2 regions of the Streptomyces sp. 7R007 genome follow, and region 1 is predicted to be linked to the other one. Evidence: predicted binding sites of a transcription regulator. Region 1 holds the regulator's gene; the other holds the start of a gene.

Region 1 (7,441 bases):
TCGCGGCGGCCTGTGTGGTGCCGTACGAGGAGACGGGGATCGCCGGCGGGGTGCTGGCCGTCGGATGGATCACCTTCGTCGCGCTCGCCTTTCGCGCCCTGGACCACGCCGACGCGCTCGCCGGGACCGTCGGCGTGCTCACCGCCTTCGGGGTGGGCGCCTGCGCGGCGGCGGAGGTGATGGACGGGCTCGCCGTGCTGCTCAGCGTGCTGGCCGCCGCGCTGACCGGGTTCCTCATGCACAACTGGCATCCCGCGCGCGTGGGGCTCGGTTCCTGCGGCTCCCTGTTCGCCGGGTTCCTGCTGGCGTCCGCCGCCGTGTTCACCCGTACCGGCCACTCGCTCGCCTCCAGTGCCGGCGTGCTGTTCGCGCTCACCGCCGTCGCCGGCGCCGACGCGGTCCTCGTCCTGGTGTCCCGGCGGCTGGCCGGGCGGCCCGTGCTCCGAAGCGGCCCCGACCATCTCGCGCACCGGCTGCGGCGGCTGGGGCTCACCCCGCAGGGAGTGACCGTGCTGCTCGGGATCGGGGCGTTCGGCGGGGTACTCGTCGCCGTCCTCGTGCACCTGGGGTGGGTCGCGCAGTCCGGGGTGTTCTGGGTCGCGGCCGGGGCCGTGGTCGTCGTCCTGGCGATGCTCCGTATCCCTGGTTACACCCCTAGGGGATCGGCGTCCACGCAGGTCAGAGGCCAGTTGCGTGTAAGGAACGGATAAGAGTTGAGTCGTGGGGACTCAGGTCTGTTGACCCAGACCTCGCCGTCATGCACACTTGAGTCCGTTCCACTCAAGTCAGCTGGAGGAATCAACCATGGCACGTGCGGTCGGCATCGACCTGGGCACGACTAACTCCGTCGTCAGCGTTCTGGAGGGCGGCGAGCCCACCGTCATCACCAACGCCGAGGGTGCCAGGACCACGCCGTCCGTCGTCGCCTTCGCGAAGAACGGCGAGGTGCTCGTCGGCGAGGTGGCCAAGCGTCAGGCGGTCACCAACGTGGACCGGACCATCCGGTCCGTGAAGCGCCACATGGGCACCGACTGGAAGATCCAGCTGGACGGGAAGGACTTCAACCCGCAGCAGATCTCCGCGTTCATCCTGCAGAAGCTGAAGCGGGACGCCGAGGCCTACCTGGGCGAGAAGGTGACCGACGCGGTCATCACCGTCCCGGCCTACTTCAACGACTCCGAGCGCCAGGCGACGAAGGAGGCCGGCGAGATCGCCGGTCTGAACGTCCTGCGCATCGTCAACGAGCCCACCGCGGCGGCGCTCGCCTACGGCCTCGACAAGGACGACCAGACGATCCTGGTCTTCGACCTCGGTGGCGGCACCTTCGACGTGTCCCTCCTGGAGATCGGTGACGGCGTCGTCGAGGTGAAGGCCACCAACGGCGACAACCACCTCGGTGGTGACGACTGGGACCAGCGCGTCGTCGACTACCTGGTCAAGCAGTTCCAGTCCGGTCACGGCGTGGACCTCTCCAAGGACAAGATGGCCCTCCAGCGCCTCCGCGAGGCCGCCGAGAAGGCCAAGATCGAGCTGTCCTCCTCCACCGAGACCTCGATCAACCTGCCCTACATCACCGCCTCCGCCGAGGGCCCCCTGCACCTCGACGAGAAGCTCACCCGCGCCCAGTTCCAGCAGCTGACCGCGGACCTGCTGGAGCGCTGCAAGACGCCGTTCCACAACGTCATCAAGGACGCCGGCATCTCCATCAACGAGATCGACCACGTCGTCCTGGTGGGTGGCTCGACCCGTATGCCCGCCGTCGCCGAGCTCGTCAAGGAGCTGACCGGCGGCAAGGAGGCCAACAAGGGCGTCAACCCGGACGAGGTCGTCGCCATCGGCGCCTCGCTCCAGGCCGGTGTCCTCAAGGGCGAGGTCAAGGACGTCCTGCTGCTCGACGTCACCCCGCTGTCCCTCGGCATCGAGACCAAGGGCGGCATCATGACCAAGCTGATCGAGCGCAACACCACGATCCCGACCAAGCGCTCCGAGATCTTCACCACGGCCGAGGACAACCAGCCGTCCGTGCAGATCCAGGTCTACCAGGGCGAGCGCGAGATCGCGGCGTACAACAAGAAGCTCGGGATGTTCGAGCTGACCGGTCTGCCGCCGGCGCCCCGTGGCGTGCCGCAGATCGAGGTCTCCTTCGACATCGACGCCAACGGCATCATGCACGTGACCGCCAAGGACCTGGGCACGGGCAAGGAGCAGAAGATGACCGTCACCGGCGGCTCCTCGCTGCCGAAGGACGAGGTCGACCGGATGCGCCAGGAGGCCGAGCAGTACGCGGAGGAGGACCACCGCCGCCGCGAGGCCGCCGAGACCCGCAACCAGGGCGAGCAGCTCGTCTACCAGACCGAGAAGTTCCTCAAGGACAACGAGGACAAGGTCCCGGGCGAGATCAAGACCGAGGTCGAGTCCGCCGTCGCCGAGCTGAAGGAGAAGCTCAAGGGCGAGGACACCGCCGAGATCCGCTCCGCCACGGAGAAGGTCGCGGCCGTCTCCCAGAAGCTGGGCCAGGCCATGTACGCCGACGCCCAGGCCTCCCAGGCCGCCGCCGGCGGCGCCGAGGCCCCGAAGGCCGACGACGACGTCGTGGACGCCGAGATCGTGGACGACGAGCGCAAGGACGGTGCCGCGTGACGGAGGAGACCCCGGGCTTCGAGGAGAAGCCCGACGTCCCCTCCGGCGCCACCTCTGACGACGCCGAGCCGGAGGCCGCCTCCCCCTCGAACGGGGAGGGGGCGGCCCCGGCCGGGGACGCAGCCCAGATCGCCGGTCTGACGGCCCAGCTGGACCAGGTGCGCACGGCGCTCGGCGAGCGCACGGCGGACCTCCAGCGGCTCCAGGCCGAGTACCAGAACTACCGCCGCCGCGTGGAGCGGGACCGGATCACGGTCAAGGAGATCGCCATCGCGAACCTCCTGACCGAGCTCCTGCCCGTGCTCGACGACATCGGCCGCGCCCGGGAACACGGCGAACTCGTCGGCGGTTTCAAGTCCGTCGCGGAGTCGCTGGAGACGGTCGCGGCGAAGATGGGTCTGCAGCAGTTCGGCAAGGAGGGCGAGCCCTTCGACCCGACGATCCACGAGGCCCTGATGCACAGTTACGCGCCGGACGTCACCGAGACGACCTGCGTGGCGATCCTGCAGCCCGGGTATCGCATCGGCGAGCGCACCATCCGCCCCGCGCGGGTGGCGGTGGCCGAACCGCAGCCGGGCGCGCAGACGGTGAAGGCCGAGGAGAGCGGGTCCGAGGCCGGCGACGACAAGGACAGCGGCCCTGAGGAGGGCTGAGGTCATAGGCAGTGAGCGGAAGGAGGGACGTCGGGGATGAGCACCAAGGACTTCATCGAGAAGGACTACTACAAGGTCCTCGGCGTCCCCAAGGACGCCACCGAGGCCGAGATCAAGAAGGCGTACCGGAAGCTCGCCCGCGAGTACCACCCGGACGCCAACAAGGGCAACGTCAAGGCCGAGGAGCGCTTCAAGGAGATCTCCGAGGCGAACGACGTCCTCGGTGACCCCAAGAAGCGCAAGGAGTACGACGAGGCACGCGCCCTCTTCGGCAACGGCGGCTTCCGCCCCGGGCCGGGCGGTGCGGGCGGCTCCTTCAACTTCGACCTGGGCGACCTCTTCGGAGGCGGTGCCCAGGGCGGAGCCGGCGGCTTCGGCGGCGGTCTCGGTGACGTCTTCGGGGGCCTGTTCAACCGCGGCGGCGCGGGCACCACACGGACCCAGCCCCGGCGCGGCCAGGACATCGACACTGAGGTCACCCTCAGCTTCACGGAGGCGATCGAGGGGGCCACGGTCCCGCTGCGCATGTCCTCGCAGGCACCGTGCAAGGCGTGTTCGGGCACCGGCGACGCGAACGGCAACCCGCGCGTGTGCCCGACCTGTGTCGGCACCGGCCAGGTGGCCCGGGGATCGGGCGGCGGCTTCTCGCTGACCGACCCCTGCCCGGACTGCAAGGGCCGCGGTCTGATCGCGGAGAACCCCTGCGAGGTCTGCCACGGCTCCGGCCGCGCCAAGTCCTCGCGCACCATGCAGGTCCGCATCCCCGCCGGGGTGTCGGACGGGCAGCGCATCCGGCTGCGCGGCAAGGGCGCGCCCGGTGAGCGCGGCGGCCCGGCCGGCGACCTGTACGTCACGGTGCACGTGGGCGCCCACCCGGTGTTCGGCCGCAAGGACGACAACCTCACGGTGACCGTGCCGGTGACGTTCGCGGAGGCGGCGCTGGGCGGCGAGATCCGGGTGCCCACCCTGGGCGGCCCGCCCGTCACCCTGAAGCTGCCGCCGGGTACGCCCAACGGCCGCACCATGCGCGCCCGTGGCAAGGGCGCGGTCCGCAAGGACGGCACCCGCGGGGACCTGCTGGTCACCGTCGAGGTGAGTGTTCCCAAGGACGTGACGGGGAAGGCTCGTGACGCGCTTGAGGCGTATCGCGAGGCGACCGCGGGCGAGGACCCGCGGGCGGAGCTGTTCCAGGCCGCGAAGGGAGCTTGATCGAGATGGACGGCCGTCGACGCAATCCGTATGAACTGACCGAGGAGACCCCGGTCTACGTCATCTCGGTGGCGGCCCAGCTCTCCGGTCTGCACCCGCAGACGCTGCGCCAGTACGACCGCCTGGGCCTGGTCTCCCCCGACCGCACCGCCGGCCGGGGCCGCCGCTACTCGGCCCGCGACATCGAACTGCTCCGCCAGGTGCAGCAGTTGTCGCAGGACGAGGGCATCAACCTGGCCGGCATCAAGCGCATCATCGAGCTGGAGAACCAGGTCGCCGCGCTCCAGTCCCGGGTCGCCGAACTGCAGGCGGCCCTCGACGGCGCGGCGGCGGCGATGCAGCAGCGGGAGGCGGCGGTGCACGCGTCGTACCGCCGCGACCTGGTGCCGTACCAGGAGGTGCAGCAGACCAGCGCGCTGGTGGTGTGGCGGCCGAAGAAGGCCAAGGACTAGGCGCGCGCACGCACGCGGAAGGGGCCCGGAGGCAGCAGCCTCCGGGCCCCTCACCGTCCCTGCGGTCAGTACTCCCAGATGCCGTACGCCTGCGAGGTCACCGACGCCTCCGCGCCCGAGGCGTCCAGGCGGATCACACGGTAGTAGTACAGGCCGAGCGTGTCGTCGTGCACCGTCGTGTCCATGTAGCTGGTCGCGTCACCCGCCGCCCCCTCGGTGAGGGTGGCCCAGGCGGCCGTGGCGGCGTCCCAGCGCTCCACGCGGTAGCCGGTGAACCGGGAGCAGTCGCCGAGGCCGGAGCTCTCGGAGCAGCCGACGTACAGGTCCGGGTAGGTGTCCGCGCGGACCTCGGTGCCCGTCCAGCCGGGCGGCCGGGTGTCGGGCAGGGTGACCGGGACGTCGGTGGTGTGGAAGAAGTCGGGGCCCTTGTCCTCGTACAGGTGGTGGCCGTCCGCCGCGGCCACCCGGTAGACGTGCGTGCCGCCGTCGGGGACGGTCGGGCAGACGATCCCGGTCGCCGAGGAGTCCGACGTCCAGCAGTTCTTCCTCCAGACCGTCTCACCGGTGTCCGGGTCGGTCGTGCCCTGCCACACGTAGTACTCGGTGACGTCGTCGTCGGCGGGCGGCGTCCAGGTCAGCTGCACGCCGAGCGGCACCTGCCGCGCCGTCAGGTCCACGACCGGGCCCGGCCGCTCGGTGTCCGGCGTGGTGGCCGTGGCCGCCGGGCCGGGCTGCGAGGCGTGGCCGTACGGGTCGACGGTCACGACCCGGTACTCGTACGTCGTCTCGGAGGCGCCGGAGACGTCCCAGCAGGTGCCGCGGACGATCGTGCGGCCGGCGTAGGAGGGGGCGTCGTCGTCGGCCCACCACCAGGACGTGGCGGGGGCCTCCAGCGGGGCGTCCCAGGACAGGTTGGGCTTGCACTGGTCCACGACCGCGCTCTCGCCGGTCGCCGGGTCGGTGCGGACGATCCGGTACGTCGGCAGCGGGCCCTGGTAGAAGGTCCACGGGTCGGCGCTCGCCCACTCGATCATCACGCCGTCGCCGAACCGGGTGGCGGTCGTCTCGTAGGCGGGGACGGCCTCGGGCCGGTCGGCCATCGTGAGGGTGACCTCCGCCGGGGCGGCGGCGTTGCCGTGCGCGTCGACCGAGCGCACCACGTAGTGGTAGGTGTCGGCGACCGCGGCGGACTGGCGGGGCACGACGTCGGTCGCGGTGGTGGCGGCGGACAGCGCGTCGACGTAGCCGCCGGTCGCCGGGTCGAACTGCAGCACCTGGTAGGAGGCGGCGCCGTCCACGGCCGGCCACACCAGGTGCGGGACGCCCTCGCGGTACTCGACGCGGGCGTCGGTCACGGGGGCCGGCGGGGTCAGGTCGGAGGTGGTGAACTTCGTGGCCGCCGAGTACGCCGACCAGTTGCCGGCGGCGTCCCGGGCCCGGGCCCGGTAGGTGACGTCGCTGCCGTCGGCGGGCTGGCCGGTGTCGCAGACGGCGCCCTTGGTGCCGGTGTAGACGGTCGACCAGGTGTTGGTGGCCGGGTCGAGCCGCTGGAGGGCGTACAGGGCGATGTCGGCCGCGTAGGCGGCGGTGGTGACCATCTCCGGGGCCGCGTAGGGCTGCGCGTCGGGGCAGGCGTCCATTTCGAGGAACGGCGGCGCGGGCGGGGTCTTGTCGGGCGTCGTGACGCCCTGGTCGGCGGAGCCGGTGGACTGGTTGCCCGCCTTGTCGTAGGCGCGGACCTCGTAGTAGTAGACGTCGCCGGTCTGCGGCGGGACGTCGGTGTAGGTGGCGCCGGTGGTCGTCGCCAGCGGCTTGGTGCCGAACGGCTTGCCCTTCAGGCGCCGGTAGACCTTGTACCCGGCGAGGTCCATCTCCTTGTTCTTCGTCCAGCGCAGCTTCGCCTTGCCGGTCGCGGCGTCGTACGACACCGAAGCGCCGGTCGGGGCAAGGGGCTTGACCTTGTCGACGGTGGCGGAGGTGCGGGGGGTGTAGGTGAACGTCACCTTGGCCGCGCCGGTCCAGTTGACGTAGTCGACGCGCAGGGTGTGCTTCCCGGCGGGGATGGTGACGTTGGCCGTCTTGCGCACCGTCGTGGAGGTGTTCTTCCACAGGTCGATCTTGCGGACGCCGTCGAGGTAGACCCGGATGCCGTCCAGCCCGGAGGCGCTCAGCGCGAAGGGGCCGCCCGAGCCGAAGTCCCGGGTCACCGACCAGCGCACGCCGAAGTTGTCCCGGGGCAGCCCGGAGACCGGGGCGCCGCTCCAGCTCTGGTCGATCGCGGAGTCGCAGTCGGTCTTCTTCGCCGTCCCGGAGAACGTGGTGTTCGCGAAGAACTGCCGCTTGTACACCGGCGAGGCGCAGCTGGTGGCGGCGGAGGCGGGGACGGCGGCGGAGAGCAGGGCGCCGGCGGCCGCGAGCACCAGCGTCGCGGCTGTCGTACGTCTGGCTGGGAACATTCGGTCCTCTGAGCGGAAGTGGCACGGCTGT
Region 2 (7,441 bases), on a different contig from region 1:
CGCCTTCTGCGGCTACGTGAAGATCGTGCGCAGCCGGTTCGGCATCGAGGCGATCCTCAAGGGCGAGGCCCGCTGGCCGAACCGCCTCCAGGACCGCGACCTGCTCTACTACCTCGCCGAGTCCTTCCGCGGCCGGCTGATCAAGGAACTCCCGGCCGGCAAGGAGCACATGTCGGCGAGCGGCCGGCAGACCGCGTACCGCGCCAAGTCGCTGCTCGTGCAACTCGCGGAGATCTCCGTCGAGGTGGCGCAGACCGTCATCGCCTCCGACGCCGACGGCAACCCCGTCCTGCCCTCCTGGTTCCTCGTCGAGGCCGCCCGGGACATGCCGCGGCTGGTGGAGGCGCGCCGGTGAGCCCCCGGGCCAGGGACCGGCAGAGGAAACGGGACCCCGCGGCCGAGGCGTTCGCCGCGGGCCTCGCACTGATGAAGGCCAACCCGGCGCTGAACGCGGTCGAGTTCGACGTCTGCCGCCACGAGGAGTGCCGGTACGCGCCCCGCGACGGGCTCGTGGCCGTCGACTCCGACGGCGACCTGCACGTCCACCCGCACCGGCTCGCCGAGCCCGCCGCCTGGGCCTGGGCGCTCGCCCACGCCGTCCTGCACCTCGGCTTCGGGCACGTCCCGGCGGCCAAGGGCGAACGCGTCCAGCCCGACCGCTTCGACCTCGCCGCGCGCTGCGTCGTCGTCAACCGCTTCCTGCTGAACTTCACCATCGGCGCCACCCCCGAGGACCTGCCCACCGCCTACCCCGACGGCGACGAGGAGCAACTCGCCGCGCGCTGGCGGCGGGACGGTCTGCCGGCCGCGTACGAGCGCTGCGGCACCGCGGGCGACGAACCCGACCAGCTGCTCGTGCGCTGGACGCGCTGGACGAACCCCCCGGACCACCAGATCGCGTTCGCCGCCGCGCTGACCCGGACGGTGTCCGCGGCGATGGACATGGCCGGCGGCCGCCGCGACTCCCTCACCGGCGAGGTGGCCGTACAGCGCCCCTGGCAGCGGGCGCTCGGCTGGTTCGTCTCCTCCTACCCCCTGCTCGGCGGCATCGCGGCCGGCATCACGCTGGTCGCCGACGCCGAACTCGCCCGCGCGCACGGCATCTCCGTGGCCGCGGTGAACGCCGAGGCGGGCGAGATCTACGTCAACCCGCTGCGCACCTTCGACGACGAGGAGTGGCGGTTCATCCTCGCCCACGAGATGCTGCACGCCGCCCTGCGCCACGGTGACCGCTGCGGCGCCCGCGACCCCTACCTGTTCAACGTCGCCTGCGACTACGTCGTCAACGGCTGGCTGTGCGAGATGCGCGTCGGCACCATGCCCGAGGGCCTGCTGTACGACCCCGCCCTGGCCGGCCTGTCCGCGGAGGAGGTCTACGACCGCCTCGCCGGCGACCTGCGCCGGATGCGCCGGCTGGCCACCCTGCGCGGCAAGGGCCTCGGCGACGTCCTGGGCGCCCCGCTCGGCCCGCCCGGCGACCACGTCGACCTGGACGCGTTCTACCGCCGGGGCCTGTGCCAGGGACTGGACCTGCACCAGCGGCAGGAGCGCGGGTTCCTGCCCGGTGGCCTGGTCGAGGAGATCCGCGCCCTCAGCCACCCGCCGCTGCCCTGGGACGCCCGACTGGCCCGCTGGTTCGACGAGTTCGTGCCGAGCCCGCAGCCCGTACGCTCGTACGCCCGCCCCTCCCGCCGCCAGGCGGCCACCCCCGACATCCCGCGCGCGGGCCGGTACTTCCCGCCCGAGGAGATCGCCCGCTGCACCTTCGGCGTCGTCCTGGACACCTCCGGCTCCATGGACCGCACCCTGCTCGGCAAGGCGCTGGGCGCGATCGCCTCCTACGCCGAGGCCCGCGACGTACCGGCCGCCCGGGTCGTCTTCTGCGACGCCGCCCCGCACGACGCGGGCTACCTCCCGGTCACCGAGATCGCCGGCCGCGTCCGCGTCCACGGCCGCGGCGGCACGGTCCTGCAACCCGGGATCGACCTGCTCCACCGCGCCGACGACTTCCCGCCGACCGCGCCGGTGCTGGTCATCACGGACGGCTGGTGCGACACCCTGCGCGTCCGCCGCGAGCACGCCTACCTGATCCCCGAGGGCGCACGCCTGCCGTTCACCGCGCGGGGGCCGGTCTTCCGGGTGCGGTGAGCCGGAATGTGATCGGATGGGATCCCAAGCAACAGCACGCTTCGAGAGGATGCACCGTGGCAACCACGCGTTCCGCACACACCGTCTGGGAAGGCAACCTGCTTGAGGGCAACGGTGTCGTCAATTTCGACTCCTCCGGTGCCATCGAGGCGCAGCCGGTCACCTGGGCCTCGCGGTCCCAGGACGCGAACGGCAAGACCAGCCCCGAGGAGCTGATCGCCGCCGCGCACTCCAGCTGCTTCTCCATGGCGCTCTCGCACGCCCTCGCCGGCGCCGGCACCCCGCCCACCAAGCTCGTCACCTCGGCCGACGTGAGCTTCCAGCCGGGTGAGGGCATCACCGGCATCCACCTCACCGTCGAGGGCACGGTCCCCGGCATCGACGACGACGCCTTCGTGGCCGCCGCCGAGGACGCGAAGAAGAACTGCCCGGTCAGCCAGGCCCTGGCCGGTACGACGATCACCCTGTCCGCCAAGCTGTCCTGAACCCCCGCGTCACCGGTGCCGCGCCTCGCGCAGAGGCGCGGCACCGCCTTTTTCGGGGGTACCCGGGACCTACGCGGCATTGACAACAGCCCACTCAAGTTTTGTGCTGGACTTCGAGCGGTGCCCTGGCGGAAGGGGACGGAGATGGCACGTGCGGTCGGGATCGATCTCGGGACCACGAACTCGGTGGTGGCCGTCCTGGAGGGCGGCGAACCCACGGTCGTCGCCAACGCGGAGGGGGCCAGGACCACACCGTCGGTCGTGGCCTTCGCCAAGAACGGGGAGGTACTGGTCGGCGAGGTCGCCAAGCGGCAGGCCGTGACGAACGTCGAGCGCACCGCCCGTTCCGTGAAGCGGCACATGGGCGACGCCGACTGGCGCTTCCCTGAACAGGGGTCGGTCGACGGCACCCGCTACCGGGCGCAGGAACTGTCCGCGCGGGTGCTGCAGAAGCTGAAGCGGGACGCCGAGTCCTACCTCGGCGAGGACGTCACGGACGCGGTGATCACCGTACCGGCGTACTTCGACGACTCCCAGCGGCAGGCGACCAAGGAGGCCGGCGAGATCGCGGGCCTGAAGGTGCTGCGGATCATCAACGAGCCGACCGCCGCCGCCCTGGCCTACGGGCTGGACCGGGGCGAGGAGCAGACCGTGCTGGTCTTCGACCTCGGCGGCGGCACCTTCGACGTGTCGCTGCTGGAGATCGGCGACGGCGTCATCGAGGTCAAGGCCACCAACGGCGACACGCGTCTCGGCGGCGACGACTGGGACCAGCGGATCGTGGAGCACCTGGTCAAGAAGTTCCAGGGGCAGTACGGCATCGACCTGGGCAAGGACAAGATGGCGCTGCAACGGCTGCGGGAGGGCGCCGAGAAGGCCAAGATCGAGCTGTCCAGCTCGACCGAGACGACCATCAACCTGCCCTACATCACCGCCTCCGCCGAGGGCCCGCTGCACCTCGACGAGAGGATGACCCGGGCGCAGTTCCAGGAGCTGACCGCCGATCTGCTCGACCGCTGCAAGACCCCCTTCCACCAGGCGGTCAAGGACGCCGGGATCAAGCTCTCCGCGGTCGACCACGTCATCCTGGTCGGCGGTTCGACCCGGATGCCGGCCGTCACCGACCTGGTGAAGGAACTCACCGGCAAGGACCCGCACAAGGGCGTCAACCCGGACGAGGTCGTGGCCGTCGGCGCCGCGCTGCAGGCGGGCGTCATCCGCGGCGACGTCAAGGACGTGCTGCTGCTCGACGTCACCCCGCTGTCCCTCGGCATCGAGACCAAGGGCGGCATCATGACGAAGCTCATCGAGCGCAACACCACGATCCCGACCCGGCGTTCGGAGATCTTCACGACGGCCACCGACAACCAGCCCTCGGTGGGCATCCAGGTCTACCAGGGCGAGCGGGAGATCGCCGCGTACAACAAGAAGCTCGGCGTCTTCGACCTCACCGGACTGCCGCCGGCCCCGCGCGGGGTGCCGCAGATCGAGGTGGCCTTCGACATCGACGCCAACGGCATCATGCACGTCTCGGCGAAGGACCTCGCGACCGGCCGTGAGCAGAAGATGACGGTGACCGGGGGGTCCGCGCTGCCCAAGGACGACATCGACCGCATGATGCGGGAGGCGGAGCAGTACGCGGAGGAGGACCGCAAGCGCCGCGAGGCCGCCGAGACGCGCAACCAGGCCGAGCAACTCGTCTACCAGACCGAGAACTTCATCCGCGACAACGGCGACCGCGTGCCGCCGGAGACCAGGACGGAGGTGGAGGCCGCGGTGGCCGACCTCAAGCGCCTGCTGGAGGAGAACGCCGACACCCCGGCCCTGCGCACCGGCGTGGAGAAACTCGCCACCGTCAGCCAGAAGATGGGCCAGGCCATGTACGCCCAGGCCCAGCAGCAGCCCCCCACGGAGTCCGCCGGGGAGCACACCGCGCCGCAGGACGACGAGGGCGTGGTGGACGCGGAGATCGTGGACGAGGACAAGGACCACAAGGGCGGCGCCGCCTGACCGGACCCGGCGGGCTCCGGGAGCTCACCGGCGCCGGCCCGCCCCCGGGGTCGGCAGCGCCGCGCACACCGCGTCCAGGACGGAGGCGTACGGTGTGCCGAAGTCGGTGAGGCCGGCGCGGAGGTGCTCCAGGCCCTCGCGGTGCTCCGTCAGCAGGTCCGTGCTGCCGGTGCGGGCCGCGAACTCCAGGACCGCCGGCAGGAAGTCCGGCACCTCCTCGCCGGTGAACTCCAGACCGGCCGCGCGGTAGGCCTCCCCGAAGCGCGCCGGCGGCATGCCGTGCCGCCGGGTGCCGCCGTGTGGCCACCGGCTCAGGTACAGGCTGCGGCGGTCGCCGGCGTCGAAGACCCGGACGTAGTGCGCCGCCAGCTCCCGGGGCGGCGTGAGGGCCGCGTGGTCCGCGAACTCCCGCAGCTGCGGGGCCGCTTCCCGCAGCAGCGGCAGCCGCGCCCGGAAGTCGTCGTCGGGGTAGGTCAGGCAGAGCGCGGCCGCCTGGTACAGCACGGCGTCCGAGGGCATCGGGCCTCCTTCGCATCGGCGCCGGCGGATCGGCCGAGGCCGGCCGCCGGCGCGGCACGGGGGACACGGCGACCGCCGGCAGCCGGTACACCGCCTCGGTCTCCCCCGGCCGCGTGCTCACCCCGTGTCCCGACGCTAGGGGCGAGCACGGCGGCGCACCCGTTCACGGCGCCCGAACGGGTGCGGGCGGCGCGGTCAGGGCTTGCGGGCGACCCCGCCGTAGACCGGGACGACACCCTCCGCCTGGGCCTCGACGTCCTCCGGCTCCGGCCGCCAGCCGTACACCGGGATCACGCCCGGGCCCAGCAGCTCCAGACCGTCGAAGAACCGGTAGAACTCGGGCAGCGTGCGCGGGTGGAACGGGGTGCCGCTCTGCTGGAACAGCTTGGCGGCGGTGGCCACCCCCTCGGGGCTGAGGTCCTGGGTGACCTGGGACAGGATCAGCCAGCTGCCCGGCACGAGCCGGTCGACGTACCGCCTGACCAGGCCGTACACGTCGTCCTCCTGCTCACCCAGGTAGTGGGTGAGCGCCACCAGGGACAGCGCTACCGGGCGGTCGAAGTCCAGGGACTCGCCGGCCAGGCGCAGGAGCGTCTCCGGCTCGCGCACGTCGCCGTGGATGTAGTCGGTGCTGCCCTCGGCGGAGCTCTGCAGCAGCGCCTCCGCGTGCCGGAGCACGATCGGGTCGTTGTCCGCGTACACCACCCTGGCGTCCGCGGCGGCCTGCTGCGCCACCTGGTGCAGGTTGGGCTCGGTCGGGATGCCGGTGCCGATGTCCAGGAACTGGCGCACGCCCGCCTGGGCCGCGGCCCGCACCGCCCGGTGCATGAACCGGCGGTTGGCGCGCGCCCCGCGCACCGCCGTGCCGTCCGCCGCCAGGATCCTGCGGGCCAGTTCCTCGTCCACCGGGTAGTTGTCCTTGCCGCCCAGCCACCAGTCGTAGACCCGGGCCGGATGCGGCCGGCTGGTGTCTATGTGGACGGGTTCGGCCGGTGCCGCGTCGGATCCGGTCATGCCGTGTCGTCTCCCTCGATGCTCGAACGGATGCGTCGACAGGTGCTCAGAAGTCCTCGCGGTACTCGCGCAGGATCTTCTTGGTGCGCTGCGCCGAGGCGGCACGCGCCGTCATGTGGTCGAGGACCTCCAGATGCGCGGAGACCTCGCTGCGGGAGTCCAGGTAGAGGGCCCCGGTCAGGTACTCGGTGAAGACCATGTCGGGCAGCTCGGGCTCGCCGAAGCGGAACAGCGTGAAGGGCGCGTACGTCCCCGGGTGCGGGCCGTCCGCGAACTCGGCGACCTGGATGGTGACCCGTTCGTGCTCGGCGAACTCCAGCAGCTTGTCCAGCTGTTCGCGCATCACCTCGCCGCGGATGCTGACCGGGCGCCGGAGGACCGTCTCGTCCATGATCACCCACAGATGGGGCGGATCCGCCTGCTCCAGGAGCTTCTGCCGGGCCATCCGCAGGGACACGTGCCGCTCGATGGCGTCCGGCCCGGCCTGCCCGATCGTGCCCGCCTCCATGACGGCACGGGCGTACTCCTCGGTCTGCAGCAGCCCGGGCACGAAGTGCGGCTCGTAGGAGCGGATCATGCGGGCGGCGCCCTCCAGGCTGACGTACAGGCTGAACCAGTCGGGCAGCACGTCGTGGAACCGCTGCCACCAGCCCGGCTGGTTCGCCTCCTCGGCCAGGGCGACGAACGCCGACGCCTCGTCCTCGGGCACGCCGTACGTCTCCAGCAGCACCTGCACGTAGGGGATCTTCAGGGCGACCTCGGCCATCTCCATCCGCCGCACGGTCGCCGGGGCCACCCGCAGGACGCGTGCGGCCTCCTCGCGTTTGAGGCCGGCCGCCTCCCTCAGCTCCTGCAGGCGCTTGCCCAGCACCACCTGACCCACGGTGGGTGCGGGCCGCCGCTCACTCACGCCACGCCTCCCCTACGTGTCGAAGTACGCGCGAGCAGTGTGCCACGTTCCGCCGTGACAATCACCGGATGCACGTCAAGGCAGCAGCGACCGCAGGTACTTGACGGTCGCGGGATCGGCGGGGAGGAACGTCTCGATGGCCAGTTCGGCGACCGTGACGTCCATGGGGGTGTTGAAGGTGGAGATGGAGGAGACGAAGGACAGCAGGTGGCCCCCGTGCTCGATCCGCAGGGGCAGGGCGAAGTAGGGGACGTCCTCGTCCGGTTCGTGCTCCTGCTCCTGCTCCCGCTCCGGTTCCGGTACCGGCTCCGGGACGGGGTAGGCGGCCACCTCCTCGTACAGCGCCCGCAGCCGT

The links. The regulator HspR, encoded in region 1, represses chaperone genes until heat shock. The targets are predictions, from matches to a motif close to TTGAGNNNNNNNNNCTCAA.
Region 2: the regulator HspR is predicted to act here: its motif matches at 2,713-2,731, upstream of dnaK (molecular chaperone DnaK).

The regions. Positions count from the first base shown of each region.
Region 1 is NZ_JBTWMV010000017.1:181,717-189,157, reverse strand. It holds gene ACYF6T_RS23455 (MraY family glycosyltransferase) at 1-710, shown strand, start outside; gene dnaK (molecular chaperone DnaK) at 805-2,640, shown strand; gene grpE (nucleotide exchange factor GrpE) at 2,637-3,293, shown strand; gene dnaJ (molecular chaperone DnaJ) at 3,330-4,502, shown strand; gene ACYF6T_RS23435 (heat shock protein transcriptional repressor HspR) at 4,508-4,954, shown strand; gene ACYF6T_RS23430 (fibronectin type III domain-containing protein) at 5,020-7,410, opposite strand.
Region 2 is NZ_JBTWMV010000005.1:187,360-194,800, forward strand. It holds gene ACYF6T_RS09195 (ATP-binding protein) at 1-355, shown strand, start outside; gene ACYF6T_RS09200 (vWA domain-containing protein) at 352-2,148, shown strand; gene ACYF6T_RS09205 (OsmC family protein) at 2,205-2,633, shown strand; gene dnaK (molecular chaperone DnaK) at 2,778-4,643, shown strand; gene narJ (nitrate reductase molybdenum cofactor assembly chaperone) at 4,668-5,162, opposite strand; gene ACYF6T_RS09220 (SAM-dependent methyltransferase) at 5,358-6,176, opposite strand; gene ACYF6T_RS09225 (helix-turn-helix domain-containing protein) at 6,223-7,086, opposite strand; gene ACYF6T_RS09230 (helix-turn-helix domain-containing protein) at 7,162-7,441, opposite strand, start outside.